Regions from separate parts of the Acidovorax sp. HDW3 genome, predicted to be linked through region 1. Evidence: predicted binding sites of a transcription regulator. Region 1 holds the regulator's gene; the other holds the start of a gene.
What was found. Region 1 encodes HrcA, which represses chaperone genes, less so after heat shock. Its sites were predicted from a motif close to TTAGCACTCNNNNNNNNNGAGTGCTAA; they were not measured.
Positions count from the first base shown of each region.

Region 2: the regulator HrcA is predicted to act here: its motif matches at 9,690-9,716, upstream of groES (co-chaperone GroES).

Region 1 covers NZ_CP049885.1:463,870-478,165, reverse strand. The annotation lists gene G7045_RS02140 (helix-turn-helix domain-containing protein) at 107-397, shown strand; gene G7045_RS02135 (hypothetical protein) at 404-1,201, opposite strand; gene G7045_RS02130 (cysteine peptidase family C39 domain-containing protein) at 1,191-1,949, opposite strand; gene G7045_RS02125 (helix-turn-helix domain-containing protein) at 2,280-2,483, shown strand; gene G7045_RS02120 (hypothetical protein) at 2,494-3,615, opposite strand; gene hrcA (heat-inducible transcriptional repressor HrcA) at 4,273-5,277, opposite strand; gene G7045_RS02110 (NAD kinase) at 5,306-6,202, shown strand; gene recN (DNA repair protein RecN) at 6,205-7,866, shown strand; gene rapZ (RNase adapter RapZ) at 7,856-8,719, shown strand; gene mutY (A/G-specific adenine glycosylase) at 8,786-9,811, opposite strand; gene G7045_RS02090 (dynamin family protein) at 9,811-11,751, opposite strand; gene mutM (bifunctional DNA-formamidopyrimidine glycosylase/DNA-(apurinic or apyrimidinic site) lyase) at 11,843-12,658, opposite strand; gene G7045_RS02080 (tetratricopeptide repeat protein) at 12,706-14,296, shown strand, end outside.
Region 2 covers NZ_CP049885.1:355,506-369,801, reverse strand. The annotation lists gene lysA (diaminopimelate decarboxylase) at 1-148, shown strand, start outside; gene ccsB (c-type cytochrome biogenesis protein CcsB) at 253-1,587, opposite strand; gene G7045_RS01610 (cytochrome c biogenesis protein ResB) at 1,584-3,716, opposite strand; gene G7045_RS01605 (cytochrome c) at 3,850-4,473, opposite strand; gene yihA (ribosome biogenesis GTP-binding protein YihA/YsxC) at 4,623-5,297, shown strand; gene G7045_RS01595 (lysophospholipid acyltransferase family protein) at 5,542-6,408, opposite strand; gene G7045_RS01590 (lysophospholipid acyltransferase family protein) at 6,405-7,241, opposite strand; gene metK (methionine adenosyltransferase) at 7,375-8,556, shown strand; gene G7045_RS01580 (bifunctional nicotinamide-nucleotide adenylyltransferase/Nudix hydroxylase) at 8,619-9,644, shown strand; gene groES (co-chaperone GroES) at 9,794-10,084, shown strand; gene groL (chaperonin GroEL) at 10,170-11,819, shown strand; gene pgi (glucose-6-phosphate isomerase) at 11,884-13,443, opposite strand; gene G7045_RS01560 (beta-ketoacyl-ACP synthase III) at 13,443-14,296, opposite strand, start outside.

The DNA of each region.
Region 1 (14,296 bases):
TGGATGCTTTCAAAAAACACTATCCGTTTTGGTTGGTTTATTAGTTTGCCAGAAACAAACGGATAGTTTGTGGACTGATAGGAGGTGAAAAAACAGACTGCCCGGCATGACCCGGGTACTCGTCAACAAGCCGCAACCGCTCGAAGCACGCTTCGCGCAGGAACGCGACCGGGTGCAGGCGGCCTTCGGAAAGCGGCTGAGGGAATTTCGAGTGGAGAAGCAGTTGACGCTGGAGATGCTGGCTGAGCGGGCCGACCTGCATGCGAACTATGTGGGCGCCGTGGAGCGCGGCGAACGCAACCTGAGCCTGTACAACATCTGGCGGCTCGCCCAGGGGCTGGGCTTGGCGACGGACGAACTGCTTCAGGATTTGCCGGCACGCAAGGGCAAGCGTTGAGGGCGCTCACGCCTCGCTTTTTTGCCGCAGCTGCCACGCCAGCTCTTCGATCAACCCAGCCGGCACATCCGCCACGTTCACCGCATAGCACAGCATGCGCAACCTTCGCCGAAGGTTGTCGTGTTGCTGAAAGCGCGCCAGCAATGCACGCCGCATAACCTCTCGATAGCGCACGCCAGCCGACTGACTTTGCAACGCCTTGCGCAAAGGCCACGGCCAATCACGGGGATGGGCACTACGCCAGCAGTAGCCATCCAATGCAAACGGGTACGCACTGGCCGGGTGCAGCCAACCGAAGGCATCGGCAGGACTATTGACGGCGATGCGACCCAGCGTGAAACGATGCCCGACCGGCGCAAGCTCGATGCAGCCATCGAGATCGGGGCGGTACCCCAACTGGAGAAGAGCATCGTTCACAAAGCGCCAAGTCAACACCCAGGCCCCTGCGCACTCTTCCAAGATCACCAGCAGCAACAACGGCGGCACGCTCCCTAACCCGGCGAACCAGTCTGCAGGCGCGATGGTTGTGCGTGCGACGCACGATGGGAAACACAGGTCTGCATCTTCCCGAGCCACCGACGTGAGCCGGTAACCCAGGTCCACATCGCCAATGCGCGCTCCGTTCTGGCCCCGCCGATAGCGCAGCGGGGAAGTGCAGACCAGCGCCAAGCTGTCAAAGTGCAGAACCATGCCGCCGGCCAGCAGGCTGCGTCCAACCTTGCCCGAAGAGTGGTCGGGCATCGGCCACGGTTCAATCAGATCGATGCGACGCAAGGTTGGGCGCAAGAGTGCCTCAAACAGCATCGCCCCACTCCTGCGCGCTCGCCACCATGCCATCGGCAACCGGTGGTCCGTTCTGTGCCACCGCATCGTCAGAAGCCTGCGCGACGGCTGCTGGCTGAAGGTGAGCGCCATCCTGCGCGCTATCGACCGCCAACCGTTTGCTACCCACCGCGGCACTCTTTTCTTGAGCCGCCTTCTTGGCCTTGGGCTTCTTGCTCCCGCGCACCGGCTTCGTCGGCATGGGCTCTTCGGCTGCAGGCCTGTCATCGGCCTGCGCATCCACCTGCAATTCAACGGCCGCAGTCACTTTCTTGCCGACCGGCTTCTTCCCCGCAGCCTTTTTGGCCTCCGGCTCGTCGGCGAGGTAAATGGGTACAAAGGTATCGAGTTTGATGCGGTTCCAATCCCTTCTGACCTGCTGCTTGAGCCACCAACCAGGATCAAGCACGCGGGCATCGCCATCCTCCGTACGCTCGAACACGACGAGGTGTGAGTTGCCGGTGCTGGGCATCTTGCGCGTCTCCATGATCGCCAGCGACGGCATGGCCGCAAGCGTCTTGAACGGCGCCTTCTTGCCATGCCCGATGCCGAAGTGCTTGAGCAGCTTGAACAAGTTTTCGTGCGTAGTGGTGTAGGGGCCATCCTTCGGGTAACCCAGCTCCTTGACGGCTACCTTGCGCACGGCCTCCAGGCTGCGGCCCGCCACCATGGCAACGCAGGCCAGGCCGCAATCCGTGAGAGTTTCTTGGGTGATGAGTTTGATGGACATGACGATGGTTCTCCAAGTGCAATACCTCCTCCCCCGCCCGATAGCGCATGCGGCAGCGCACCACTGCAGTGGCGTCGGGGAAAGAAGTGTGGGGGTGGGGAAGCGGCGAAGCCGCAGTGAAACGCGGCGGCTGCACATGGTGTCGATGCCACCCAGCAAGCCGCGCCATGGCAGCGTATCAGGCGCTCAACGGGCCTGGCAACCACTGAATAACTTCGCCAGACAACAGGCGAAGAAACCGCAGATTCGCTCTTTTTGAAATTTCACAAAAAGAGTGCTTTGAGAGGTTCGCTGCCTACAGTCCGGTTCATGAAAAACAACGGAGCCCCCATGACACCCGCCCGAGCACACAAGGAACTACTGGACGAGGCCGAAGCCGCCGCGTACCTGGGCCTGACGAATCCAAAGACGCTGGCCGTCTGGCGCTGCACCAAGCGTTACGACCTGCCCTACGTGAAGTACGGGCGTCTGGTGCGCTACCGCCGCCAGGACTTGGAGCACTTCATCGAATCGCACCTGGTGCCGATGCGCTGAACCACCACCCTCAACCGGAGGCGAACGACAGCGCCGCCACCTGCCGATACGCCTCGGCGCTGCGCTCGATGTATTTCTCGCCGCGTGCCTGCCACTTGGGCACCATGGCAGGCCTGAGCGCCTGCTCCAGTGCATCCCACAGCGTCACGGCCTTGGTCCGCCGCTGGTGCTTGGTGGCCAGCGTGTCCACCAAGGTCTTGCCAGCGGCACCTTGCAGGATGGCCGCGTAGTCGCTGCGGAACCGCCCGATGATCTCTGCCCGTGCAAGACGTGGGTGCGCCGTCCCTTGCTCCTGGCGCGCCACTTGCCACGCATCCCACACGCGCAGCCACAGCGGATGCAGTTCCAATTGCTTGAGCAACACGCCCGCCGTGCATCCCAGCGACTCCATCGTCAGCGGATCGCGCAGCGGCCGCCACGCCCCTTTGGTTCCGCTGACAGGGATCGAAGAAGCAGGAGCGACAGCGATGGCCTGCCTCCTGCACTCCTCCAATACCTGCTTGGCCGCCCTCAACTGGGGCTCCACCGGCACATCCAGCCTGAACGCGAGCAGCACCTCATTGGCCCCAACATTCACCACCGGATGGCTTTTGCGCCCGGCTGAACGCGTCACGCCTTGCGCCACGCGCTGCGCGGGGGACGTGAACAAGCTGGCGGCGCTCCACCGCGCATCCCAAGCCTTGCGCCAGGCTGGCAGCTTTTCCAGCCCCCAGTACTCACGCACCCACATATTGCGGTTGACGACGTGCCAGCCGCCTTCGGGCTTGTCGTAGACATAGGCCTTGAGCGTGCGCTGGCGCGGGGAGGCAGGCGGGTTGCACACATGACCCAAAACGGAGATGCGCTCCCAGTCCTGGACTTGGCCCAGGTGCCGGCCCGTCAGGTAGCTGTGGCGGCCATACAGGAAATGGTGTGGGATGCCCAGCGCCTGGAGTTCCTTCAGGTGCAGGCGGTACAGCGGCATGCGGCGCAGGATCTCCCACGCTAACCGCGCGTGATCTTGCGGGGTGTAGTCGTCGAGTGGCTTGATGGGCGCGTAATGCGTGGCGTCCGTCCAGTCGGCGACGGGCTCGTAGAGGTCGGGTTGCGCCTCAAAGCTCAGCACCGTGGACAAGGGAATTGGCGTCGCCATGCGCCGATGGTGGATGAATGGTAGGCCGTGCTGGGCTCGAACCAGCGACCAAAGGATTCAAGTTTGCGTGGGTTTCCCCACTCCTTGGACTATCTCACCGCCCACAGCCGAACTGTTGGGGCGCCGGGCGCTCACGGGACGCTTATCGGATGGGCTCCTCACGTCCTAGTCTCTGCACCTTCCCGCCTACCGGTCTTGCGACCTGCCTTTCGGCGGGCTTGGCTCAAGGTTGCCATGGCTTGCGCTGTAGGGTTCCTTGAATTCACCCGGTTTTCCAATGGGGCTCTCGCCCCATGGTCACCATTTTTGATGAGTCCTCTGCTCTAACCAACTGAGCTAACGGCCCATTCATACCAAAACCATCATTGTGCCTGCTCGGCATGCGTCCTCCGCACGCCAACCAAGCCTCTTTTATCTCCAGTAGCAAGATCGTAGCAAGTACCCTGGCGCACCACCTTTCGGTAGCAATCACAAGAAGTGGTCACTTCGCTGCGAACGCTTGCCACACAACGTTGGAAGCACGCCACTCAATCCACGAATCATCAGCGTTAACGTCGTTGCTGGATTGATTATGAGTCCTCTGCTCTAACCAACTGAGCTAACGCCCCTCACCCTTGCGGGCACCAAAGCCGGCTATTGTAGGGCTTGAGGCCACCTTCAGCGGCGATGGCTCAAGGCGTTGGTAACGAGCTTGGAGGTGATGTCCACGATTTCGATCATGCGATCGTATGCCATGCGCGTTGGGCCGATGACGCCCAGGGTGCCGACGATCTGGCCATCGACCTCATAGGGCGCACTCACCACCGACAAGTCCTCGAACGGCACGACCTGGCTCTCGCCACCGATGAAGATGCGCACGCCCTCGGCCTGGCTGGAGATGTCGAGCAGGCGCAGGATTTGCGTTTTTTGCTCGAACAGATCAAACGCACGGCGCAGGTTGTGCATGTCGCCCGAAAAATCACTCACCGCCAGCAGATTGCGCTCACCGGCGATGACAACCTTATCTTGCGCCTGCGACAGGGCTTCGGAGCTGACGTTGACGGCGGCCTGCATCAAGGTGGCGACCTCGCCGCGCAGGCGTTCGACCTCGGTTTTGAGGCGCTCGCGCACCTGCTCCATGGCCAAGCCAGCGTAATGTGTGTTGAGAAAATTGGCCGCCTCCACCAGCTGCGTCGGGGTGTAATCGACATCGGTGAAGATGACGCGGTTTTGCACATCGCCCTCAGGCGAGACGATGATGACCAGCAAGCGGCGCTCGGACAGGCGCAAAAATTCGATCTGCCGGAACACCGAAGTACGCCGGGGCGCCATCACCACACCCACGAATTGCGACAGATTCGACAGCAGGCTGGCGGCATTGGCAATCACCTTCTGCGGCTGCTCGGCCACCAGTTCGGGCGGGGCCAGTTGGTGGCGCTGCACGGTCAGCATGGTGTCCACAAACAGGCGGTAGCCGCGCGCCGTGGGAATGCGGCCGGCGGAGGTGTGGGGGCTGGCGATCAGGCCCAGTTCCTCCAGGTCGGCCATCACGTTGCGGATGGTGGCGGGCGAGAGTTCAAGCCCCGAGGCTTTGGAAAGAGTGCGCGAGCCGACGGGTTGCCCATCGGCGATGTAACGTTCTACAAGCGCTTTGAGCAACAACTTGGCGCGATCATCGAGCATCCTTTGATTTTAATGATGTAATTTCAGCATGACGTCCCGCTTCCACCACGTGGCCCTGATTGGCAAGTACCAAAACGCAGTGTCTGGCACCACGGTCTGCAGCTCGCGCGAGATCATCCAGGACATTGCCCAGTTCCTGGAGCGCCAGGGCTGCGAAGTGTCGCTGGAGGCCGAAACTGCCGCCAACACGGGCCTGACGCACTACAACGCCCTGAATGCCGACGCCATCGGCGCGCAATGCGATCTGGGGCTGGTCGTCGGCGGCGACGGCACCATGCTCGGTATTGGCCGGCGCCTGGCGCGTTACGGCACGCCGCTGATCGGCATCAACCAGGGGCGCCTGGGCTTTGTCACCGACATTCCACTGGGTGACTACCAAAGCACCCTCACCCCCATGCTGCGCGGGCAGTACGAAGAAGACACCCGCCCGCTGATGCAGGCGCAGGTACTGCGCGACGGCGAATGCGTGTTCGAGGCGCTGGCGATGAACGACGTCGTGGTCGCACGCGGCGCAACGGCGGCGATGGTGGAGCTGCGCGTGGAGGTCGATGGCCACTTCGTTGCCAACCAGCGCGCCGACGGCCTGATCGTCTCCTCGCCCACCGGCTCGACGGCCTACGCGCTCTCTGCTGGCGGGCCCATGCTGCACCCGTCGGTGGGCGGCTGGGTGCTGGTGCCGATTGCGCCGCACACCCTCTCCAACCGCCCCATCGTGCTGCCCGACAGCACCGAAATCGCCATCGAACTCGTCGGCGGGCGCGACATCAGCGCCAATTTCGACATGCAGTCGCTCACCTCGCTGCTGCACGGCGACCGGATTTTGGTGCGCCGCTCGGCGCATTGCGTGCGGTTTCTGCACCCGCAGGGCTGGAACTACTTTGCCACCTTGCGTAAAAAACTGCGTTGGAACGAAGGAGGCTCCTGACCATGGCTCTGCGGCGCATTGCCCTGCGCGATTTCGTCATCGTGCCGACGCTCGACATCGAGCTGCAATCGGGCTTTACCGCCCTCACAGGCGAAACCGGCGCAGGCAAATCCATTCTGATCGACGCCCTGCAACTGGCGCTGGGCGCGCGCGCCGACACCGCCGTGGTGCGCGAGGGCGCACGCCAGGCCGATATTTGCGCTGAATTCGACGTTCCCCCAACCCTCATCGCCTGGCTGGACGATGGCGGTTTTGAAGCCGGCCCGGCCCTGCTGCTGCGCCGCGTCATCGACCTGCAAGGCAAAAGCCGCGCCTGGATCAACGGCAGCCCCGCCACCGCTACCCAGCTGCGCCACCTGGGCGAGCAGCTGCTCGACATCCATGGCCAGCACGCCTGGCAAAGCCTGACGCGACCCGACGCCGTGCGCGACCTGCTCGATGCCTACGCCGGCCTGTCCAGCGCGCCCCTGGCCCCCCTGTGGACGGCCTGGCGCGCAGCGCAGCAGGCGCAGCAGCAAGCGCAGCAGCAGCAAGAGAGCCTGCTGCGCGAGCGCGAACGCCTGCAGTGGCAAATTGGCGAGCTCGACAAACTCAGCCCCAGCGCGCAGGAATGGGAAACGCTCAACACCGAGCACAACCGCCTGACGCACGCCCAATCCCTGCTCGACACCGCCAGCAGCGCCCTGGCGCTGCTCGAACACGAGGACAGCGGCGCGCACAGCCCACTGAGCCGGGCCCAGCACCAACTGGCGCAGCAGGCGCACCTCGACCCGGCCCTGACCGCCATGGCCGAGGTGCTGGCTGCCAGCCTGGCGCAGCTCGACGATACCTGCCACTCGCTGCACGCTTATCTGCGCCGCACCGAACTCGATCCACAGCGCCTGGCCACGCTCGACGCCCGGCTGGCGCAGTGGTTGGCGCTGGCGCGGCGCTACAAACGCCAGCCGCAAGACCTGCCGGCGCTGCTCGCCAGCTGGCGCCAGGAGCTGGCGCAGCTCGACGCTGCTGCCGACCTGGCGCAGCTGCAGGCCACGGAGCAAGCCTGCGCCCAGGCTTACCAGACGGCGGCACTACAACTATCGAAGCAACGCACGCAAGCTGCGCCTCGTTTATCACGCGCCATCACCGAGGCCATGCAAGGCTTGGGGATGGCTGGGGGGCAATTCCAGGTGCAGCTCGCGCCTGCCGCCACCCCCGGCCTGCAGGGGCTCGATGCGGTGGAATTCCTCGTCGCCGGCCACCCCGGCGCCAGCCCCCGGCCCATCGCCAAGGTTGCCTCGGGCGGGGAACTCTCGCGCATTGCGCTCGCCATTGCCGTCACCACCAGCGCTTTGGGCGAGGCCGGCACCTTGATTTTTGACGAGGTCGATGCCGGCGTCGGCGGCGCCGTGGCGCACACCGTGGGCCGGCTCATGCAGCGCCTGGGGCGTGACCGCCAGGTGCTCGCCGTCACCCACCTGCCCCAGGTTGCGGCCTGCGCCGACCAGCACCTGGTCGTAGCCAAACAGCAGGGCAAGGCGGGAACGCGCAGCCGCGTCACCGCCGTGGCAGCGCAGGCGCGGGTGCATGAAATTGCGCGCATGTTGGGCGGCGCCCAGCTCTCGGACGCCACCTTGGCGCACGCCCAGGAAATGTTGACCACGGAGCTCGGCCATGCCACTTGAACTCGTCTTGCTCACCGGCCTGTCCGGCTCAGGGAAATCCGTCGCCCTCCATGCGCTCGAAGACGCGGGCTACTACTGCATCGACAATCTGCCGCCCGATTTGCTCGCCGCCTTCGTCGCCCTGGAGCACCCGCAACACGGCGGGCGCATTGCGGTTGCCATGGATGCGCGCAGCGCCACCGGCCTGCCGCAACTGCCGGCGCAGCTGGCGCAGCTGCGGGCGCAGGGCATTGTGGTGCGGCCGCTGTTTCTCGATGCCTCCACCGGCACCCTGGTGCGGCGTTTTTCCGAAACGCGCCGCCGCCACCCACTCGACCAAAGCGCCGGCCCCGTCGGGCGGCAGGCGCTGGTGCAAACCATCGAACACGAGCGCGAGCTGCTCGCCGGGCTGCGCGAGCAAGCGCATGTGATCGACACCAGCGTGCTGCGCCCCTCGCAGCTGCAAAGCACCATCAAGCAACTGCTGGCCACGCCCGAAGACCAGCTCACCCTGGTGTTCCAGTCTTTTGCCTTCAAGCGCGGCATTCCCATGGATGCCGACTACGTGTTTGACGTGCGTATGCTGCCCAACCCGCATTACGAACCCGACCTGCGCGAGCTCACCGGGCAAGATGCGCCCGTGGCCGATTTTTTACGCCTGCAACCCGAGGTGCTGCAGATGCAGCACGACGTGGCCACCTTTCTGCAGCGCTGGCTGCCAGCCCTGGTGCTCAACCACCGCAGCTACGTCACCGTTGCCATCGGCTGCACCGGCGGTCAGCACCGCTCGGTTTACCTGGCCGAGCAACTGACGGCGCAGTTCGCCGCCCAATGGACGACGCTGTGCCGCCACCGTGAGCTCGATGGGCGGTAAAAAACAAGTGTTTTTAGCCCCTAGCGCTTACCAGGCAAGCGCGAGTAGCTATTATTTTGATAGCAATTAATTCCAGGCATCGAGCAGCTTGCGCACCGGTGCAGGCAACCCCAGGGCGGCCCACTGCGCGGCGCTGCACCAGCGCCCCTCGCCCGGCGGCTGGATGCCAGCCACCAGCACTGGGTGCAGGTGCAGATCGCGGTGCGTGAGTACGTGCACAAAGGCAGGCAGGTGCTGGGCCCGGGCGTCCACCCAGGGCGCCATGTCAGCTTCATCCTCGAACACAGGCGGGCAGTACAGGCTGGCCCAAATCCCTGTTGATGGTCGGCGCTGCAACCAGAACTCGCCCTCGGCGTTGCGCGCCAGCAGCAGCCACCAGGACTGGGCCCGGCGCTGCAGCCGGCGCGTGCGCACGGGAAAACGCTCGGGCGTGCCCGCACGCAGGGCGGCGCATTGCGCCTGCAGTGGGCAGGCATTGCAGTGCGGCTGGCGCGGCAGGCACACCATCGCACCCAAATCCATCAAGCCCTGGGTGTAGCGCGGCATGGCCTGGGCCACATCATCGGTTGGCAGCAACGCCTGGGCCTGCTCCCATAGCTGGCGCTCGTTGCGCGCCTGGGCCAGATCGGCATCAAAGCCCAGCACGCGGGTGAGCACACGCCGCACGTTGGCATCGAGGATGGGCACCCGTTCAGAAAAGCAAAACGCCGCAATCGCCCCCGCCGTCGAGCGCCCAATGCCGGGCAGCTCGGCCAGCTGCGCTGCCGTGGCCGGAAAGACGCCGCCGTACTGCGCCAGCACCTGCTGCGCGCAGCGGTGCAGGTTGCGCGCACGGCTGTAGTAGCCCAGGCCGCTCCACAGCGCCAGCACCTCGTCTTGCGGTGCAGCGGCAAGCGCCGCCACATCAGGAAACCGCGCCAGAAAGCGACCGTAATAGTCGAGCACGGTCACCACCTGGGTCTGCTGCAGCATGATTTCAGACAGCCAGACGCGGTATGGATCGCGCGTTTGCTGCCACGGCAGGCTCTGGCGCCCATGCTGCACCTGCCAGCGCACCACGGGCGTGGCAATGTCCAAACGGGGCCAGAGCATCAGTGCGGTGCGCCCTGGCTGCCGGGCATGGTCAGCAGCTGCTGCGTAAAGCTGTGCAAGCGGCTTTGCAGCGCCTGCAGCTCTTGCTCGGACAGCTCGATTTCACCAATGCGCTCGTCCAGGCCATTGGCGGCACTCTGAATACGGTCAACCGCCTCGATGCGGCGTGCAAAGCTGCGCTTGCGCTCGCGCAGCTGGGCATCGAGCTGCGCCGTGGCCGACTTGCTCCACAACTCCAGGTCGTTGGCAATCGATTCGAACACCGTGCGCAGGCGCATCGACAGCGCCCGCACCAGGCGCTGCGTGAACTCGGGCTGCGACAGGCGCAGGGCATTGCCCATGCTCAGGTACTGCAGGTGGTTGGCCTCGATGCGGGAGATTTCCTGCAGAAAACTGTCAAGCCGGGGTACGGCGGGCACTTGCAAAGAGAAGCCAAACTCCGCATTGAGCTGGCGGAACGTGCCATCGAGCATGGCGTGGATTTCAGTGCCCGAAGCCTGCGCCTTATCGACAATGGCGCGCAGCCGGGCAAACGATTCTTCATAAATCTTGCGCACACCGAGCTTGAGCCCGCGCTGCTGCAGCGCATCGGTGAGCGCCTGCAGCTCGTGCTTGAGGGAGCGCGCGCCAAGCTGGCGAAACAGCTCGCGCAGCAGCTTCAGGTGCACAGCGCGCACGGCCTGGATTTTGGCGGCGCTGGCGTCAAATTCGCGCTGTTCGAGCTCGATGCGCCCGCGCATGGAATCAATCACCGACGCGTTTTTGCCACGCAGGCTGCGCAGCTCCAGCATTTGCTCATCCAAATCGCGCCGGCGTACGTTGAGCACACGCTCGGTTTCGGCGCGCAGCCCCGTCACACCCGTCGTCACGGCTGCGCGCAAGATGGCCTGGCGCTGGCCCATGATGCCCTGCGCCAGCGCATCTTCGAGCTCGGGCAGGCCACTGGTTTTGAGCAACGAGGCGTTGTGCGTCACCTTGGCCACCAAACCTTTTTGTGCCGAAATCGGCAGCACCCGGGCGCGCGGCATGGCCAGCATATCGGCCACCGTGGTGCACTGGCGTTCGAGCTGCAATTGCACCTGCGCCGTGGTGTTGAGGCTGTCCCACAGGGTGTCGATTTTGTTGAGCACGACCCAGCGCGCTTCGGCACTGCCCCCGGGGGGCACCAAATGCTCACGCCAAATCGACAAATCCGAGCGCGTCACACCCGTATCGGCCGCCAAAATAAACAGCACCGCATGGGCCTGTGGAATCAGGCTGACCGTGAGTTCGGGCTCGGCGCCAACGGCGTTGAGGCCCGGGGTGTCCAAAATGACCAGGCCCTGCTTGAGCAGCGGGTGCGGCATATTGATGAGGGCATGGCGCCACATGGGCACTTCGACCAGGCCCTCGGCATCTGGCACCGGGTTTTCTTCGGGTAACTCGTCATGCCAAAAGCCCAGCGCACGCGCTTCATCGAGGCTGACGCGGCGCACTTCAGAGACTTTTTCCAGCGCCCGCCCAATCTGATCGGCATTGTTGACGTCCAGCGCAATCTGCAACCACTGCTCGGGCCGCAGCCGCCACTCCGCCAGGCCCTGCGCTTGCAGGCGGGTTTCGATGGGCAGCAGGCGCAGGCTTGGCGGCACATCGGCTTCATAACCGAGCTCGGTCGGGCACATCGTGGTGCGCCCAGCACTCGCCGGCATGATGCGCCGGCCATAGTCGGCAAAAAACAGGGCGTTGATCAGCTCGGACTTACCGCGCGAGAACTCGGCGACGAAGGCCACCATGACCTTGTCGCTGCGCACCTGGGATTCCAGGCGCTGCAGCCGCTCCTCGACCGCCGCGTCCATCAAATCGTTGGCCGACAACCATTCCGACAGCTGCTTGAGCTGCTGCGCAAAGGCCCGCCGCCAGGCGCCATGCTGGTCAAATTGCTCGTTGAATGAAGGTCCCACTGGTGTTCCGCAAAGTAGATGTCCAGGCCAAGGGCTGGAACTGGACAAAATATAGCATCGCCGTCACGCCGCGCCTATCAAAGGCCGGCGTTCAAGGGCGCTGACAGCGGGGGCAATAAAAGCTGCTGCGCTGGCCTTGCACCAGGTTTTGTATGGGCGCGCCGCACTGCACGCAAGGCTGGCCAGCGCGGCCATACACTTTTGTTTCTGTTTGAAAATGTCCTGCATTGCCGTCAGCGCTGGCAAAGTCGCGCAAAGTTGTGCCCCCACGCTCCACAGCCCGCGTCAACACGGCCCCAATTGCCTGCTGCAGCCGCCGCACCCGCACCGGCCCCAGGACAGCAGCAGCAGTCGTGGGCCGAATGCCGGCCAAAAACAGCACTTCTGACGCATAGATATTGCCCACCCCCACCACCACCTTGCCAGCGAGCAGCACCTGCTTGATGGGCGCCCGGTGGCGCGCCAGCCCCGCTTGCAAGGCGGCCATCGTAAAGTCTGCGTTCAAAGGTTCGAGCCCCAAGCCCCCCAGCAGCTTGCGCGCCACGGGCGATTGCTCCGACGCTGTGAACACCACGGCCCCAAAGCGCCGGGGATCGTGCAGGCGCAGCAGCCCTTGATCCGTGTCGAGATCAAAGTGATCGTGCCCTCCCGGCGGCGGCAAAGCAGGCGCAAAGCGCAACCGCCCCGACATGCCCAGGTGCAGCAGCAACAGACCGCCGCTCAAATCCAACAACAGATATTTGCCACGCCGGCGCACCCCCAGCACCTGCTGCCCGAGCAGCTGCTCGGGCGCGCACCCCAGGGGCCAACGCAGCGGCTTACCCAGGCGCACGGCCGTAATGTGGGCACCGGCAATATGCGCCGCAAAACTTTGGCGGGTGACCTCAACCTCGGGCAATTCAGGCATGGCAGCGACAGTCCAAAACACAGCAAGGCTTGGATTATTATGGGTCGATGCTGCTCCACCCACGCCTGCGACCCCTGGCCTGCGCCCTGCTTGTACTCCCCCTGAGCCTTGGCGCCCAAGCCGCCAGCGCCACCAAATCCAAAGCCGTACGCGCCGACGAGGTACGCGAGGCCCGTACCGCCGAGCTGTTCTACGAAGTCCTGCTGGGCGAATTGACCGCCAGCACCGGCGAGCCCGGCACGGGCTACGCCCTGATGCTGCAAGCCGCCCGCCAAAGCGACGACAGCGCGCTCTACCGCCGCGCGATAGAAATCGCCCTGCAAGCGCGCTCGGGCGACGCCGCCCTCAACGCCGCCCAAGCCTGGCGCAGCGCCCAACCGCAATCGCGCGATGCCAACCGCTTCGTGCTGCAAATTCTGATTGCCCTCAACCGCGTGGGCGACAGCGCCGAACCACTGCGCCAGGAACTGGCCCAAACCCCGGCGCCGCAGCGCGCCGCAGCCATTGCCACCATCCCCCGGCTCTACGCCCACGTCAGCGACAAGACCCTGGCGGCCGACATCACCGCCCAGGCCCTGCAAGGCGAGCTGCAAAAACCCGCCCTGGGCGCCATTGCCTGGACCACCATAGGCCAGATGCGCCTGGCCGCCGCCGACCAAGAAGGCGCCTTGGCTGCAGCCCGCCAAGCCTTGCAGCTCGACCCCCAGGCCGACGGCCCTGTGCTGCTGGCGCTGGCGCTGAGCGAAGACGGCATGAGCGCCGCCGAACCCCTGATCGCCCAGCACTTCCAGGGAGCGAGCAGCCCCGAGGCCCGCATGGCCTATGCCCGCTCGCTGCTCGGGCGCCAGCGCTACCCAGAGGCTGCCGTGCAGCTCAAACGCCTGACGGCCGAGCAACCGAGCCTGCCCGACCCCTGGCTGCTGCTGGCCACCTTGCAGGTGCAGGACGGCCGCCTCGATGGCGCCGAAGCCTCTCTGCGCCAGTTCATGGCCCTGACAGACACCGCCACCGCCCCAGGGCAGTCGCACCAGGCAAGCCAAACGCACCAGGCCGGCCTGACGCAAGCCTTCCTGCTGCAGGCCCACATTGCCGAAAAACGCCAGCAATACCCACAAGCCCTGGCCTGGCTCGACCGCATTCCCAACCCGCAAGAGCTGCTCGGGGCGCAGCTGCGCCGCGCCTCCATCCTGGTGCACCAGGGCCAGCTGGCGCAAGCCCGTGCCCTGATCCAGGCCCTGCCCAGCGGTAGCGAACAAGACCAGCGCATGAAGCTCGCGGCCGAGGTGCAGCTGCTGCGCGAAGCCCGCCAATACCAGGCCGCTTACGAACTCCAGGGCCAGCTCGTCGCCCTGGCGCCTGACGATGGCGACCTGCTCTACGACCAGGCGATGCTGGCCGACAAAGCCGGGCAGCGCGAAACCATGGAACAGCTGCTGCGCGCCCTGATCGCCAAGCACCCCGACTATCACCACGCCTACAACGCCCTGGGCTACTCGCTGGCCGATCGTGGTGCGAACCTTCCAGAAGCCAAGGCCCTGGTGCAAAAAGCCCTGGAATACGCTCCCGGCGACCCCTTCATCACCGACAGCCTGGGCTGGGTCGAGTTCCGCCTGGGCAACACCACCGAAGCCCTGCGCC
Region 2 (14,296 bases), 110 kb from region 1:
CACCGGCGCCTACTGCGCCTCCATGGCCAGCAACTACAACACGCGCGGGCGCGCTGCCGAGCTGCTGGTCGATGGCGCGCAGACGACGCTGATCCGCCCGCGCGAGAGCGCCGCCCAGACCTTTGCCCACGAGCGCCTGCTGCCATAGCATAAAAAGAGCCGCCAACGCTTATCCAGCAAGCGCGAGCAGCTCCTAAATAAATAGCAAAAAGCCCTGCATTGCAGGGCTTTTTGCTGGGGCATCCGACGGGTTTACAGCGTGCCGTAGCTGTGCAGGCCGGAGAGGAACATGTTCACGCCGAGGAAGGCAAAGGTCGTGACCACCAGGCCGGTCAGCGCCCACCAGGCGGAGACCGTACCGCGCAAGCCCTTGACCAGGCGCATGTGCAGCCAGGCGGCGTAGTTCAGCCAGACGATCAGCGCCCAGGTTTCCTTCGGGTCCCAGCTCCAGTAACCGCCCCAGGCTTCGGCAGCCCAGAGCGCGCCCAGCACGGTGGCGATGGTGAAGAAGGCAAAACCAACGGCAATCGCCTTGTACATCAGGTCATCGAGGATCTCAAACGCCGGCAGCTGGGCCGCAATGCGCTGGCGCGCGAGCAAAATGCCGCCGACGATGAGCGCCGAGATGCCGAAGTACACCATCCAGTAGCTGCTGCCGCCTTCCACGCCTTTTTGGCGGAACACGATGGGCTCGAAGCACAGCACCATGCCCAAAATCCACAGCGGCGCCAGCTTGTACCAGCGCGTCTCGCCCGCCTGCTGCTTGATGAGGTAGGCAAACGCCACCATGGCCGAGAGCGCGAACGTGCCGTAGCCGATGAAGTTGGCCGGCACGTGCAGCTTCATCCACCAGCTTTTGAGGGCCGGCACCAGGGGCTGGATCTGGTGTGCCTCGCGCACCACCGAATACCAGAGCAAAAAGCCCACCGCCGCACTCACCACCAGCATGACGAAGGCGCCCAGGGCGCGGGTCTCGTACTGCTTTTCGTAGTACAGGTAGAACAGCGCCGTCATCCAGCAGAACATGACGAAGACTTCGTACAGATTGCTCACCGGGATATGGCCGACGTCGGGGCCGACGAGGTAACTTTCGTACCAGCGCACCATGGTGCCGATCAGCGCCAGCGCCACCGCCACCCAGGCCAGGCGCGAACCGACCAGTGCCATGACGTCGCCCTGGCCGCGCGTGAACATGCCGATCCAGTAGAACAGCGTGCTCATGAAGAACAACATGCTCATCCACAAAATGGCCGATTGACTGGAGAGGAAGTATTTAAGGCCGAACACGGCATCGGCCCGCGCCAGGCTGCCGCCATCGGCCCCTTGGTACAGACCCAGCGCCAGCAGCGACAGACCGGCCACGGCCAGCATCAGCGTTGCCAGCGGGCGCCAGAACCAGCCCAACCAGATCAAGCTCGGGATGGTGCACAGCAGAATGCCTTTTTCATACCCATCCATGAAGGCAGCGTAGCGCTGCAAGGCAAACAGGCCGCCAGCGACGACGAGCAGGGCAAACAGCCAGTCAAACCAGTTGCGGCGGGAAAAATACCCTTCGTTCAGGGTCAGCGTGGTGGTCGCGGTGTTCATGTGGAGGCTCCCGGCGCCTGCGCGCCAATGAGTTTGCGGCTGAGGTCGGCGAAGTCGCGGTCGCCGTCGAGGGTTTTGCGGTTGCTCGACAGCGCCATGGTGGCGTGCACGCGCCCGTCCTGCGGTGCCAGCCAGACCCAGATGCGCCGGTCACGGATGTAGAGCATGGCGAACACGCCCAGGATGAGGAAGGCGCAGCCCAGATAGACCACGTTCTTGCCCGGCGCCCGCGCCACCTGGAAGACGCTGGCCTGCACCTGCTGGAAGTCCTCCAGCGCAAAGGCGATGGGGGCGGGGTAAATCTGCGCGTCGCTCAGGGCGAACACGGCCTGCGTCATGAAGGCTTGGGTGTGGGCACTCGGCTGCATGGGCGCCAGGCCGGCCTGGGTGCGGCTGAGCTGCGCCAGCTCGAACAGGGCGCCGTTGAGGATGCGGATAAAGACCTCGCCCGCACGCTCGCGCTCGGCCTCGGGCACGCCCGCCTCCATGAAGTCGGAGATGGCCTTGAGACCACCATGCCATTGGCCATCTTCGCCGCGCGTGCCGGCGTACAGCCCCAGCGCGCGCTGCGCCGACACGGCCAGCTGCGCGCGCAGCTCCTTGCGCGCCGGATCGACGGCCTCGGCCACGTAAGCCTGCACGGCGCGCTCGCGCATGGCCGGGTCGTTCAGGGCCGCGCGCAGACGCAGGAAGCCGTCGAGGTTGCCCTGCTCATCGGCAGGAATGCGCAGGTAGCGCATGGGCTGGCTCGGGCTCTCGCGCACGCCCAGCAGGTACAGGGGCACGCCCTCGCCCAGATCGACCGGCAGCTGGTAGTTGTTGTACTCGCGCGCCTGGCCGGCGCCGTCGCGCAGCTTGTAGCTCACGCTCGGGCCGACGTTGCGCAGGTCTTTTTTCGTCGCCGTCTTGTGGCCTGCACCCAGGCGTTCCTCGATGGCGCTGCGCAGATCAACCTTGCGCACATCGGCACCAGAGGCCTCGTCTTCCATGTTCTCGACGTTGATGGTGCGCAGGCCGGTAAATTCAAGTGTGAGTTTCTCGCCGCTGACCGGGTCCGTAATGGCCGTTTGGCCACCAACCTGGCCCTGCACCGCGAACGGCTGCACGCCCGCCGCCATGGGCACGGCGCGCAGTTTGAGGTGCGAGCCGCCGTCGTCAAAGCTCGACTGGTAAATCTCCACGCCCTTGTAGTGGCCGGGGTGGTTGACCTCGATGCGCTGCTCGACCTTCTCGCCTGTGGCCTTGTCGTGGATCACGACCTCGCTGGCAAAGAGCTTGGGCATTCCGGTGTCGTAATGCTCGACGATGAATTTTTTCAGCTCGACGCTAAAGGGCAGCTCCTGCAGCAAGATGCCGTCGGACTGCGTGAGCACCGCCGTACTCGACTGCCCGCCCTCGGACACCACCAGGTTGCCCCGGAACGTGGGGTTGCGCTCCGACAGGAAATGCTCGGGCCCGACCTGCGACACCGTGCCGCTGCCGGTGAACGGCGTCTTGCCGCCCAGCCACATCTGCGCGCGCACGATCAGGTCGCCATCGAGCAGGCCGCCCAGGCAAATGAGCACGATGGCGCTGTGCGCGGCGATGTAGCCAATCTTGTGCAGCCCCCCGGTTTTGGCGGCCACCATCCAGCCTTCGCCCTGGGGCGTGCTGCGCTGCTGCAGGCGCACCTTCCAGCCGCCGCTGACCAGCAGCTGGCCAATGCGCTGCGCTGCCACCTCGCTGGTGGCATCGGCCACATCCGCCTGCGCCTTGTGGTGGAAGGCTTGCAGGTTCTGCACCCGGATGTTTTCTTTGTAATTGCGCAGATCGGCCAGGTACTTGGGCGTGTGGCGCGCCACGCACAGCGAGGTGCTGACGACGAGAAAAGCCAGAATCAGCAAGAACCACCAGGCGCTGTACACCGCGTTGAGCTTGAGCGCCAGAAACAGCTCGGCCCAGAACGGTCCAAACTGGTTGACATAGTTGACCAGGGGCTCTTGCTGCTTGAGCACGGTACCAATGACCGACGCAATGCAGATCACCGTCAACAAGGCGATGGCAAAGCGCATCGACGACAGCAACTCCACCGCAGCGCGCAGCACCTGGGAGCGGGAATGAATACGAAGGCCGTGGGTGGAGTCCGTCATGAAGGGCGCCAAAAATACAAAAGGCGGAACCATCGTCTGCGATGGGCCCGCCTTTGTTGGGATTGCTCGTGGGCGAAAGGTTCCGGGGGCTATGCCAAAGTGGCGCCCGGATTTTGACGCGAATCAATAACTATCAGCGCAACCCGGCAATGTAGTCCGACACGGCCTTGATCTCGCGGTCCGTCATCTTGGCGGCGACGCCGGTCATTTGCGGGCTGTTGGCACGCTTGCCGTCGCGGAAGGCGTTGAGCTGGACGACGGTGTATTCAGCGTGCTGACCCGACAGACGCGGGTACTGGGCCGGAATGCCAGCACCGTTGGGGCTGTGGCAGCCGGCGCAGGCGGCAATGTGGCGATCTTGCAGGCCACCGCGATAGATGCGCTCGCCCAGGCCGACGAGTTCCTTGTCTTGCGCCGCGCCGGGCTTGGCCTGCTGCGTGGCGAGCCAGGCGGAGACGTTCTTCACGTCCTCGTCGGTGAGAATCGCAGCCATGCCGGCCATGATGGCGTCGGCGCGCTTGCCGGACTTGAATTCCTGCAGCTGCTTGGCCAGGTATTCAGGGTGCTGCTGCGCCAGGCTGGGCTGGGTTGGGATGGCGGAATTGCCATCGGCACCGTGGCAGGCGGCGCACACGGCAGCGTAGCTGGCCTCCCCTTTGGTCAGGTCGGGCTTGGCCGGGGCCTGGTCGGCAGCAAAAGCGGAGAGCGCAGGGGCCACCAGAGCGGCAGCTGTCAGCAAGGAGGCGAGCAACTTCATATCGAGGGCAGTCTGGTTATGTCATGTCAGGGAAAATCCGCGCAATTCTACAATGAGGGATTACGGCATCCCCATCTCCCATGACCAAGCTTTGCGCTGCATCTAATGCAGCCCCTTCCCCCCTCGGCGTACCCGACGCAAAAACCGCCATGGGCTGGATGCACACGGCGCGCTTTTTCACTACCGCTGCGCAGTTGCACCAGCTGCCGCCCGTCGAGGTGCCGGAGTTCGCCTTCGTCGGCCGCTCCAACGCCGGCAAGTCCACCTGCATCAACACCTTGACGCAGCAGCGCCAGCTCGCTTTTGCCTCCAAAAAACCCGGACGCACGCAGCACATCAACCTCTTTGCCCTGGGCAAGCAAGGCGTGACGGACGCCGTGCTCGCCGATCTGCCAGGCTACGGCTACGCCGCCGTCTCGCGCAGCGACAAGCAGCGCTGGCAGCAGGTGATGGCCAACTACCTCGTCAGCCGCAAGGGGCTTACGGGCATCGTGCTGCTGTGCGATCCGCGCCTGGGGCTGACCGAGCTCGACGAGGCGCTGCTCGAAGTGGTGCGCCCGCGCGTCGAAGCGGGGCTGAAGTTTTTGGTGCTGCTGACCAAGGCCGACAAACTGACGCGCGCCGAGCAGGCCAAGGTGCTGTCGATTACGCGTCTGAACGCCGGCGGCGGCGAGGTGCGCCTGTTCTCGGCACTCAAGAAACAGGGCGTGGAGGACGTGGCGCAGCTGCTGTGGCAATGGGCGCACCCGCCGCAGGCCGAGGCCGCCCAGGCCCCCGAGGCGCAGGACATTGCGCCTACGCCCACTGCAGATAGCCCAGAATAGCTATAAAAATGATAGCTGTTAGCGCTTGATAGACAAGCGTTAGGAGCCTGTCGGACTTGGAAATCGTCGGCTGCAAATCGACCGCAGCGGCCCATTTTTGGCTTCGCCGCTCTTCGAGAACACCGTCTTTTTGCCCAATAGCTCGGCTATTGGGCTGCCAATCCGGCAAAAACTGGTCTCGCTGGGGCCGATTTTCGCTTTCGACGCTCCAAGTCCGACAGGCTCCTAGCGCCATAAAACACCCTCAATACACCGACGACTGCCCCTCAGGCCGGGTCTTGAAGCGCTTGTGCACCCAGTAGTACTGGCCCGGCATGGTGGCGATGGCCGCTTGCAACTCGCGGTTCATGCGCGTGGTGTCGGCCACCACGTCCTCGGTCGGGAAGTTGTCCCAGGCCGGGGTGATCTCGGCCACGTAGCCGGTGGGCGTCATGCGCGTGTACATGCCCAGCACCTTGGCGCGGCCCAGGCGTGCAAAGCGCGAGAGCGAGGGCACGGTGGCCGCCTGCTGGCCAAAATACGGCACGAAGATCGACTCCTTGGCGCCAAAGTCCATGTCCGGCAGCAGGTACAGCAGCCCCCCTTGGCGCAGGTTGGCGATGATGGGCTTGACGCCGTCGGCGCGGTTGAGCATCCGCACCTCGCCAAAGCGCTGGCGCCCGGCCATGAACCAGGCGTCGATCGCGGGATTGGGATGGGTGGAAAAAATCGAGGTGAAGGCCCGTGCCGTGTGCAGCGGCAGCGCCAGGCCGCCAGCGTCCATGCCGTAGAAGTGCGGCGCGAACAAGATCGTCGGCGTCGTGCCGTCGAGCTCGTGCAGCGCCCCTTGCAGCTGCACGCGCTGCGCCACCACCGCCTGCGGCGCCGACCACAGCCAGCTGCGATCGAGCCAGGCCTGGCAGAAATACACAAAGGTCTGGCGTGCCCAGGTGCGGCGCTGGGCGGCGCTGGCCTCGGGGTAGCACAGCTGCAGGTTGCGCAGCGCCACGCGCCGGCGCGGCCACACCAGCAGGTACAAAACCTGCCCCAGCAGCCAGCCCAGGGCGCGCAGCCACGACAGCGGCAGCCGGGCCAGGGACTGCATGAACCAGATGCCGGCGCGCGCCATCATGCCTGGGCCTCCACGCGCGGCTGCTTGTAGCGCGCATAGCCCCACAGGTACTGCTGCGGGCATTGGCCGATGGTGGCCTCCATCGCCTGGTTGAGCTGCAGCACGGCAGCGTCGAGCTGATCGGACAGGGGCACAGGCAATTCCTCCAGAATCAAGGTGTAGCCACGGCCCCAGGCGCGGCGCTCGCAGCGCGCCAGCAGCACGCTGGCACCGGTTTGCTGTGCCAGGCGTGCCGCCAGGGTCATGGTGTAGGCCGGACGGCCAAAAAACGGCGCCCACTGGCCCTGGCCCTCGGGCGGAACCTGGTCGGGCAGCAGGCCCACGGCCCGGCCCCGGCGCAGGGCCTTGAGCATCTGGCGCACGCCCGAGAGATCGGTGGGCACCGCCTGCACCCCCGGACGGTTGCGCGCGGTGCGCATGATGGTGGCCAGCCAGGGCTGGCGTGCCGGGCGGTAGAGCACGGTGATGGCGCCATGCGCGCCCGCCCAGCGCTGCGCCGCCGCCTGCACCGAGAGTTCAAAGCAGCCCAGGTGCGGCGTCAGGAACACAATGCCCCGGCCCGCCGCCCAGGCACGCTCGACGCACTCGGCATTCACGATGTCGCAAGCGAGCGGCGCCCCGAGCCACAGGCGCGGCAGCTCGGCCACCATGCGCCCGGCGTGACCGACAGCGGCGCGCACCTGCGCAAAGCCGTAGCCCGCCAGCTGCGCGTGGGCCAGAAACCGGCGCCGGTACGTGGCCGAGGCCACAAACGCCACCCAGCCCAGGGCCGCGCCCAGGCCGTGCAGCAGCCACAAAGGCCACAAGGACAAAAACCGGAAGATCAAAGGCATTAAAATACAGGCTTGGTCGCCGAGTTAAATGAGCAACTTGCAGGGCGACGGTAAACAAAACTGCTAAAGCGTTCGCCAAGCTCCCAGAGCAAGGGCAACGCCCAAAATGCTGCAACCTGTGGAGTTTATTCAAATGGCGAACGACTTTCTCTTCACCTCCGAATCCGTCTCTGAAGGCCACCCCGACAAGGTCGCCGACCAGATCTCGGACGCCATCCTGGACGCAATTTTTGCGCAAGACCCGCGCTCGCGCGTCGCTGCCGAGACGCTGTGCAACACCGGCCTGGTGGTGCTCGCCGGTGAAATCACCACCAACGCCCACGTGGACTACATCCAGGTGGCGCGCGACACCATCAAGCGCATCGGCTACGACAACACCGAGTACGGCATCGACTACAAAGGCTGCGCCGTGCTCGTGGCCTACGACAAGCAGAGCAACGACATCGCCCAGGGCGTCGATCACGCCAGCGACGACCACCTCAACACCGGCGCCGGCGACCAGGGCCTGATGTTCGGCTACGCCTGCGACGAGACGCCCGAGCTGATGCCCGCGCCCATCTACTACGCGCACCGCCTGGTCGAACGCCAGGCGCAGCTGCGCAAAGATGGCCGCCTGCCCTTCCTGCGCCCGGACGCCAAGAGCCAGGTGACCATGCGCTACGTCGATGGCAAGCCGCACAGCATCGACACCGTGGTGCTGTCGAGCCAGCACAGCCCCGAGATGAGCGACGGCACCAAGATGAAGAGCGCCTTCGTCGAGGCGGTGATCGAAGACATCATCAAGCCCGTGCTGCCCAAGGAGTGGATCACGGCGGACACCCAATACCTCATCAACCCCACCGGGCGCTTCGTCGTCGGCGGCCCGCAGGGCGACTGCGGCCTGACCGGGCGCAAGATCATCGTCGATACCTACGGCGGCGCCTGCCCGCATGGCGGCGGCGCTTTTTCCGGCAAGGACCCGACGAAGGTGGACCGCAGCGCCGCCTACGCCGCGCGCTACGTGGCCAAGAACATCGTCGCCGCCGGTCTGGCGCGCCAGTGCCAGATCCAGGTGGCCTACGCCATCGGCGTGGCGCGGCCCATGAACGTGACGGTCTATACCGAAGGCACGGGCGTGATCCCCGACCACGAAATCGCCAAGCTGGTGCAGGAGCACTTCGACCTGCGCCCCAAGGGCATCATCCAGATGCTCGATCTGCTGCGCCCCATCTACAGCAAGACCGCCGCCTACGGCCACTTCGGCCGCGAGGAACCCGAGTTCACCTGGGAGAGGACGGACAAAGCCCAAGCGCTGCGCACAGCGGCGGGGCTGTGAGAAAAATAGCCGCCAGCGCTTATCCACCAAGCGCTAGCAGCTATATTTTTCATAGCAAACACATGCTCGACACCGCCGTCCTCATTGGCCGCTTCCAGCCCGTGCACCACGGCCATCTGGCACTGCTGCAGGCGGCGCTGGCGCAGGCGCGGCAGGTGGTGGTGGTCGTGGGCTCGGCGCACCAGGCGCGCAGCCCGAAGAACCCCTTTACCTGGCAAGAGCGCGCCGCCCTGCTGCGCGCCGCCCTGCCCGAGGCGGAGCAGGCCCGCCTGACCGTGCTGCCCGTGCGCGACTACTACGACGAGCCGCGCTGGGCCCAGGCCGTGCAGCAAGCGGTGCAACAGGCGGTGGCGGCACACACCACGCCCGGGGCGCGCATCGGCCTGGTCGGCCATTTCAAGGATGCCAGCAGCAACTACCTGCGCGCCTTCCCGGGCTGGGAGCTGATCCGCATGGAGCGCCAGGGCGCCATCGACGCCACCGCCATCCGCGACGCCTATTTCAACAGCCCCGCCGCCCTGGCGCCACTGGCCGAGCAGATGCCTGCCAGCACCCTGGCCTGGCTGGCCGCCTTTGCCCAACTGCCGGCCTACGCCGCCCTGCAGGAGGAATGGCAGGTGCTGCGCGCCTACCGCGCCAGCTGGGCCGGCGCGCCCTACCCGCCGGTGTTCGTGACGGTGGACGCCGTGCTGCGCTGCCAGGACCGGGTGCTGCTGATTCGCCGCGCCCACGCCCCGGGCAAGGGCCTGTGGGCGCTGCCCGGGGGCTTTCTGGAGCCGCAGGACACGCTGTGGCAGTCCTGCCTGCGCGAGCTGCAGGAAGAAACGCATTGGCCGCTCGATGCTGCGGCCATGCAGGCCGCGCTGCAGGCCGTGCGGGTGTTTGACCACCCCGGGCGCAGCCAGCGCGGGCGCACCGTGACGCACGTGCATTACTTCGATCTTGGCGCCGCTGCCCTGCCGCCGGTGCGCGGCGGCGACGATGCGGCGCAGGCGCAGTGGCAGCCCATCGCCAGCCTGGCGGCGCTCGAAGATGCCTTCTTTGAAGACCACTTCCACGTCCTGCGCCAGTTCCTGCCCCTGGGTTGACACGCACAACCCCGGCTCTTGAAACCGCCGCAATCGCCCTTATCATTAGCACTCGTTGGGGTCGAGTGCTAACAACACCCCTCCCATGCATTCGCCAGCCTGTTGCAGGCTGGTTCGGTCCACCCCTTGGTACATCTTCAGGAGAAACCATGAACCTTCGTCCCCTCGCCGATCGCGTGATCGTCAAGCGCCTCGAAAACGAAACCAAGACGGCCTCGGGCATCGTCATCCCCGACAACGCCGCCGAGAAGCCCGACCAGGGTGAAGTGCTGGCCGTCGGCCCGGGCAAGCGCAACGACAAGGGCGAACTCAGCGCCCTGACCGTCAAGGTCGGCGACCGCGTGCTGTTCGGCAAATACAGCGGCCAAACCGTGAAGATGAACGGCGAAGAGCTGCTGGTCATGAAAGAAGACGACCTGTTCGCCGTCGTCGAGAAATAAGCCGATCGCTATTTAATTGATAGCTGCTAGCGCTTGATTGACGGGCGCTAGAACCGTATTTCATTCAAATTCGTAGGAGCCACACATGGCAGCAAAAGACGTAGTTTTCGGCGGCGAAGCCCGCGCTCGCATGGTTGAAGGCGTGAACATCCTGGCCAACGCGGTCAAGGTGACCCTGGGCCCCAAAGGCCGCAACGTGGTGCTCGAGCGCTCGTTCGGCGCCCCCACCGTGACCAAGGACGGCGTGTCCGTGGCCAAGGAAATCGAACTCAAGGACAAGCTGCAGAACATGGGCGCGCAGCTCGTGAAGGAAGTGGCCTCCAAGACCAGCGACAACGCTGGTGACGGCACCACCACCGCCACCGTGCTGGCCCAGGCCATCGTGCGCGAAGGCAGCAAGTACGTCGCCGCCGGCATCAACCCGATGGATCTCAAGCGCGGCATCGACAAGGCCGTCGCCGCCCTGGTCGAGGAGCTGAAGAAGGCATCCAAGCCCACCACCACCAGCAAGGAAATCGCCCAGGTGGGCTCCATTTCCGCCAACTCTGACTCCAGCATCGGCGAAATCATCGCCAACGCCATGGACAAGGTCGGCAAGGAAGGCGTCATCACCGTCGAAGATGGCAAGAGCCTGAACAACGAGCTGGACGTGGTCGAAGGTATGCAGTTCGACCGTGGCTACCTCTCGCCCTACTTCATCAACAACCCCGAGAAGCAAGTTGCCCTGCTGGACAACCCCTTCGTGCTGCTGTTCGACAAGAAGATCAGCAACATCCGCGACCTGCTGCCCACGCTCGAAGCTGTGGCCAAGGCTGGCCGTCCGCTGCTCATCATTGCTGAAGACGTCGAAGGCGAAGCCCTGGCCACGCTGGTGGTCAACACCATTCGCGGCATCCTGAAGGTTGTCGCCGTCAAGGCCCCCGGCTTTGGCGACCGCCGCAAGGCCATGCTCGAAGACATCGCCATCCTGACGGGCGGCAAGGTCATCGCTGAAGAAGTCGGCATGAGCCTGGAGAAAGTCTCCCTGGCCGACCTGGGCCAGGCCAAGCGCGTCGAAATCGGCAAGGAAAACACCACCATCATCGACGGTGCGGGCGCCGCAGCCGACATCGAAGCACGCGTCAAGCAAGTGCGCATCCAGATCGAAGAAGCCACCAGCGACTACGACCGCGAGAAGCTGCAAGAGCGCGTGGCCAAGCTCGCTGGCGGCGTGGCCGTGATCAAGGTCGGCGCTGCCACCGAAGTCGAGATGAAGGAAAAGAAGGCCCGCGTCGAAGACGCCCTGCACGCCACCCGCGCTGCCGTGGAAGAAGGCATCGTCGCCGGTGGTGGCGTGGCCCTGCTGCGCGCCAAGCAGGCCGTGGGCAGCACCGTCAAGGGTGACAACGCCGACCAGGACGCCGGCATCAAGCTGATCCTCAAGGCCATCGAAGCGCCGCTGCGCGAGATCGTGAACAACGCCGGTGGCGAAGCCTCGGTGGTGGTCAACGAAGTGCTGAACGGCAAGGGCAACTACGGCTTCAACGCTGCCAACGACACCTACGGCGACATGCTGGAGATGGGCATTCTGGACCCGACCAAGGTCACCCGCACCGCGCTGCAGAACGCCGCTTCCGTGGCTTCGCTGCTGCTGACGACCGAGTGCATGGTCGCCGAAGCGCCCAAGGACGACGCTGCAGCCCCGGCCATGCCCGACATGGGCGGCATGGGTGGTATGGGCGGCATGGGCATGTAATCAGCCCGGCCTTGCGCCAAAAACAAAAGGGCCGCAGCTGCGGCCCTTTTTTTGCGCCTGTTTTTTAAATCAGATGCGCAATCAGCCCGGCGGTGGAGGCATCGAGCCCATCGAGGGCGCCGCCCTCCAGGCCCGCCACCAGCTCCAGCGCCAGCTGCTTGCCCAGCTCCACGCCCCACTGGTCAAAGCTGTTGATGCCCCAGAGCGCGCCGCTGCAGAACACGCGGTGCTCCTGCAGCGCCAGGTAGGCGCCCAGGGTCTCGGGCGTGAGCGCATCGAGGACGAAGAAGCTGCTCGGGCGGTTGCCCGGAAAGTGGCGGTGGCCGCAGGCGCTGCTGCGCCCCACGAGCAGTGCCTGCGCCTGCGCCAGGGCGTTCGCCAGCAGCAGCCGGTGGTGGCCGGGCAGGGCGTGCGCCGCCTGGTGCACGGCAATGATTTCCAGCGGCAAGCGGTCGCGCCCCTGGTGCAGCATCTGGAAAAAGGCGTGCTGGCCGTTGCAGCCGGGCTCGCCCCAGAGAATGGGGGCCGTGGCCATGGGCAGGGGCTGGCCCGCCATGTCCACGCCCTTGCCGTTGCTCTCCATTTCCAGCTGCTGCAAGTACGCTGGCAGGCGCTGCAGGCCCGCGTGGTAAGGGGCAATGCAGCGGCTGCCGAAGCCGAGAAAATTGCGGTACCAGATATCGAGCAAGGCCAGGCGCAGTGGCAGGTTGGCCGCCAGCGGCGCCTGGCAAAAATGCATGTCCATGGCATGGGCGCCGGCCAGCAGCTGGCGAAAGCCGGCGCTGCCAATGGCAATGGCAATCGGCAGGCCAATGGCCGACCACAGCGAATAGCGCCCGCCCACCCAATCCCAGAAGCCAAAGGTGGTGCGAATGCCCCAGGCCGCCGCCTTCTCCGGGCAGGCGGTGAGGGCGGCAAAATGCCGCGCCACGTCCTGCCCGCCCTGGGCCTGGAACCAGGCCAGCGCGGAGCGCGCGTTGGTCATGGTCTCCAGCGTGGTGAAGGTCTTGGAGGCGACCAGGAACAAGGTGTTCTCGGGCCGCAGCCGGCGCAGCACGGATTGCAGCTCGTGGCCGTCGATGTTGGAGACGAAGTGCAGGCGCTGGCCGGGCTGGGTGTAGGCGTCGAGCGCGCGCACCACCATCTGCGGCCCCAGGTCCGAGCCGCCGATGCCGATGTTGACGATGTCGGTGATGGCCGCGTCGGCGCGCACCTGCTCGGCAAAGGCGAGCATGGCGTCGAGCGTGGCGTGCACTTCGTGCAGCGCCTGCGCCAGCCAGGGCTGGTCTCCCGCCAGCGCCAGGCCACGCGGGCGGCGCAGCAGGGTGTGCAGCACGGCGCGATCCTCGGTGCGGTTGATGGCCTCGCCGGCAAACATGGCGTCGCGCTGCGCCGCCAGGCCGCACTCGGCCGCCATGGCCAGCAGCAGGGCCTCGGTCTGCGGCTGCCAGAGATTTTTTGACAGGTCGGCAAACACCCCCGGCGCCTGCTGGCTGAAGTGGGCAAAGCGCCCGCCGTCCTGGGCGAAGGCGCGGCGCATGTCCAGGTCTTGCAGCTGCTGGGCGTGCGCCTGCAGCTGGGGCCAGGCAGCGCTCTGGTCGCAGCGCAGGAAGGGCGCCGCCATCAGCGCTTGCGCACGACTACGCTGCCAACGGAGTAACCGGCGCCAAAGGAGCAGATGACGCCGGCATCGCCCGCCTGCAGATCGGCGCGGTGCTTGTGAAAGGCAATGATGGAGCCGGCCGAGGCGGTGTTGGCGAACTCGTCGAGGATCAGCGGCGCGCGCTCGGCGCTGGCCTCGCCGACGAGCTTCTTGATCACCAGCTGGTTCATGCTCTGGTTGGCCTGGTGCAGCCAGTAGCGGCGCACCTGCGCCGGCTGCAGCGCCAGCGCCGCCAGGTGCGACTCGATGTGCGCCGAGGCGATCGGCACCACCTCCTTGAACACCTTGCGCCCTTCCTGGCGGAAGGTCTTGTCGCGGGCGTTCGGGTCGCTGTCTTCGCTGCGGTTCAAGAAACCGAAGTTGTTGCGGATGTTGTTGGAGAACTGCGTCGCCAGCTGCGTGCCCAGCACCTCCCAGGTGTCGGCGGCGGTGGCCAGGTCGGCGCGCTCGATCAGTAGCGCCGTACACACGTCGCCGAAGATGAAATGGCAGTCGCGGTCATTCCAGGCGTGGTGGCCGGAGGTGATTTCGGGGTTGACCACCAGCGCGCAGCGCACGCTGCCGGTGCGCACGGCGTTGACCGCCTGCTCGAGGGCGAAGGTGGCCGAGGAGCAGGCCACGTTCATGTCAAAGCCGTAGCCGCCCGCGCCCAGCGCCTGCTGGATCTCGACCGCCATCGCCGGGTAGGCGCGCTGCATGTTCGAGGCCGCGCACAGCACCATATCGACGTCGGCGCCGCTCTTGCCGGCCTGCGCCAGCGCCTGCTCGGCGGCGGCGACAGCGATCTCGGCCATGAGCGAGAGCTGGTCGTCGG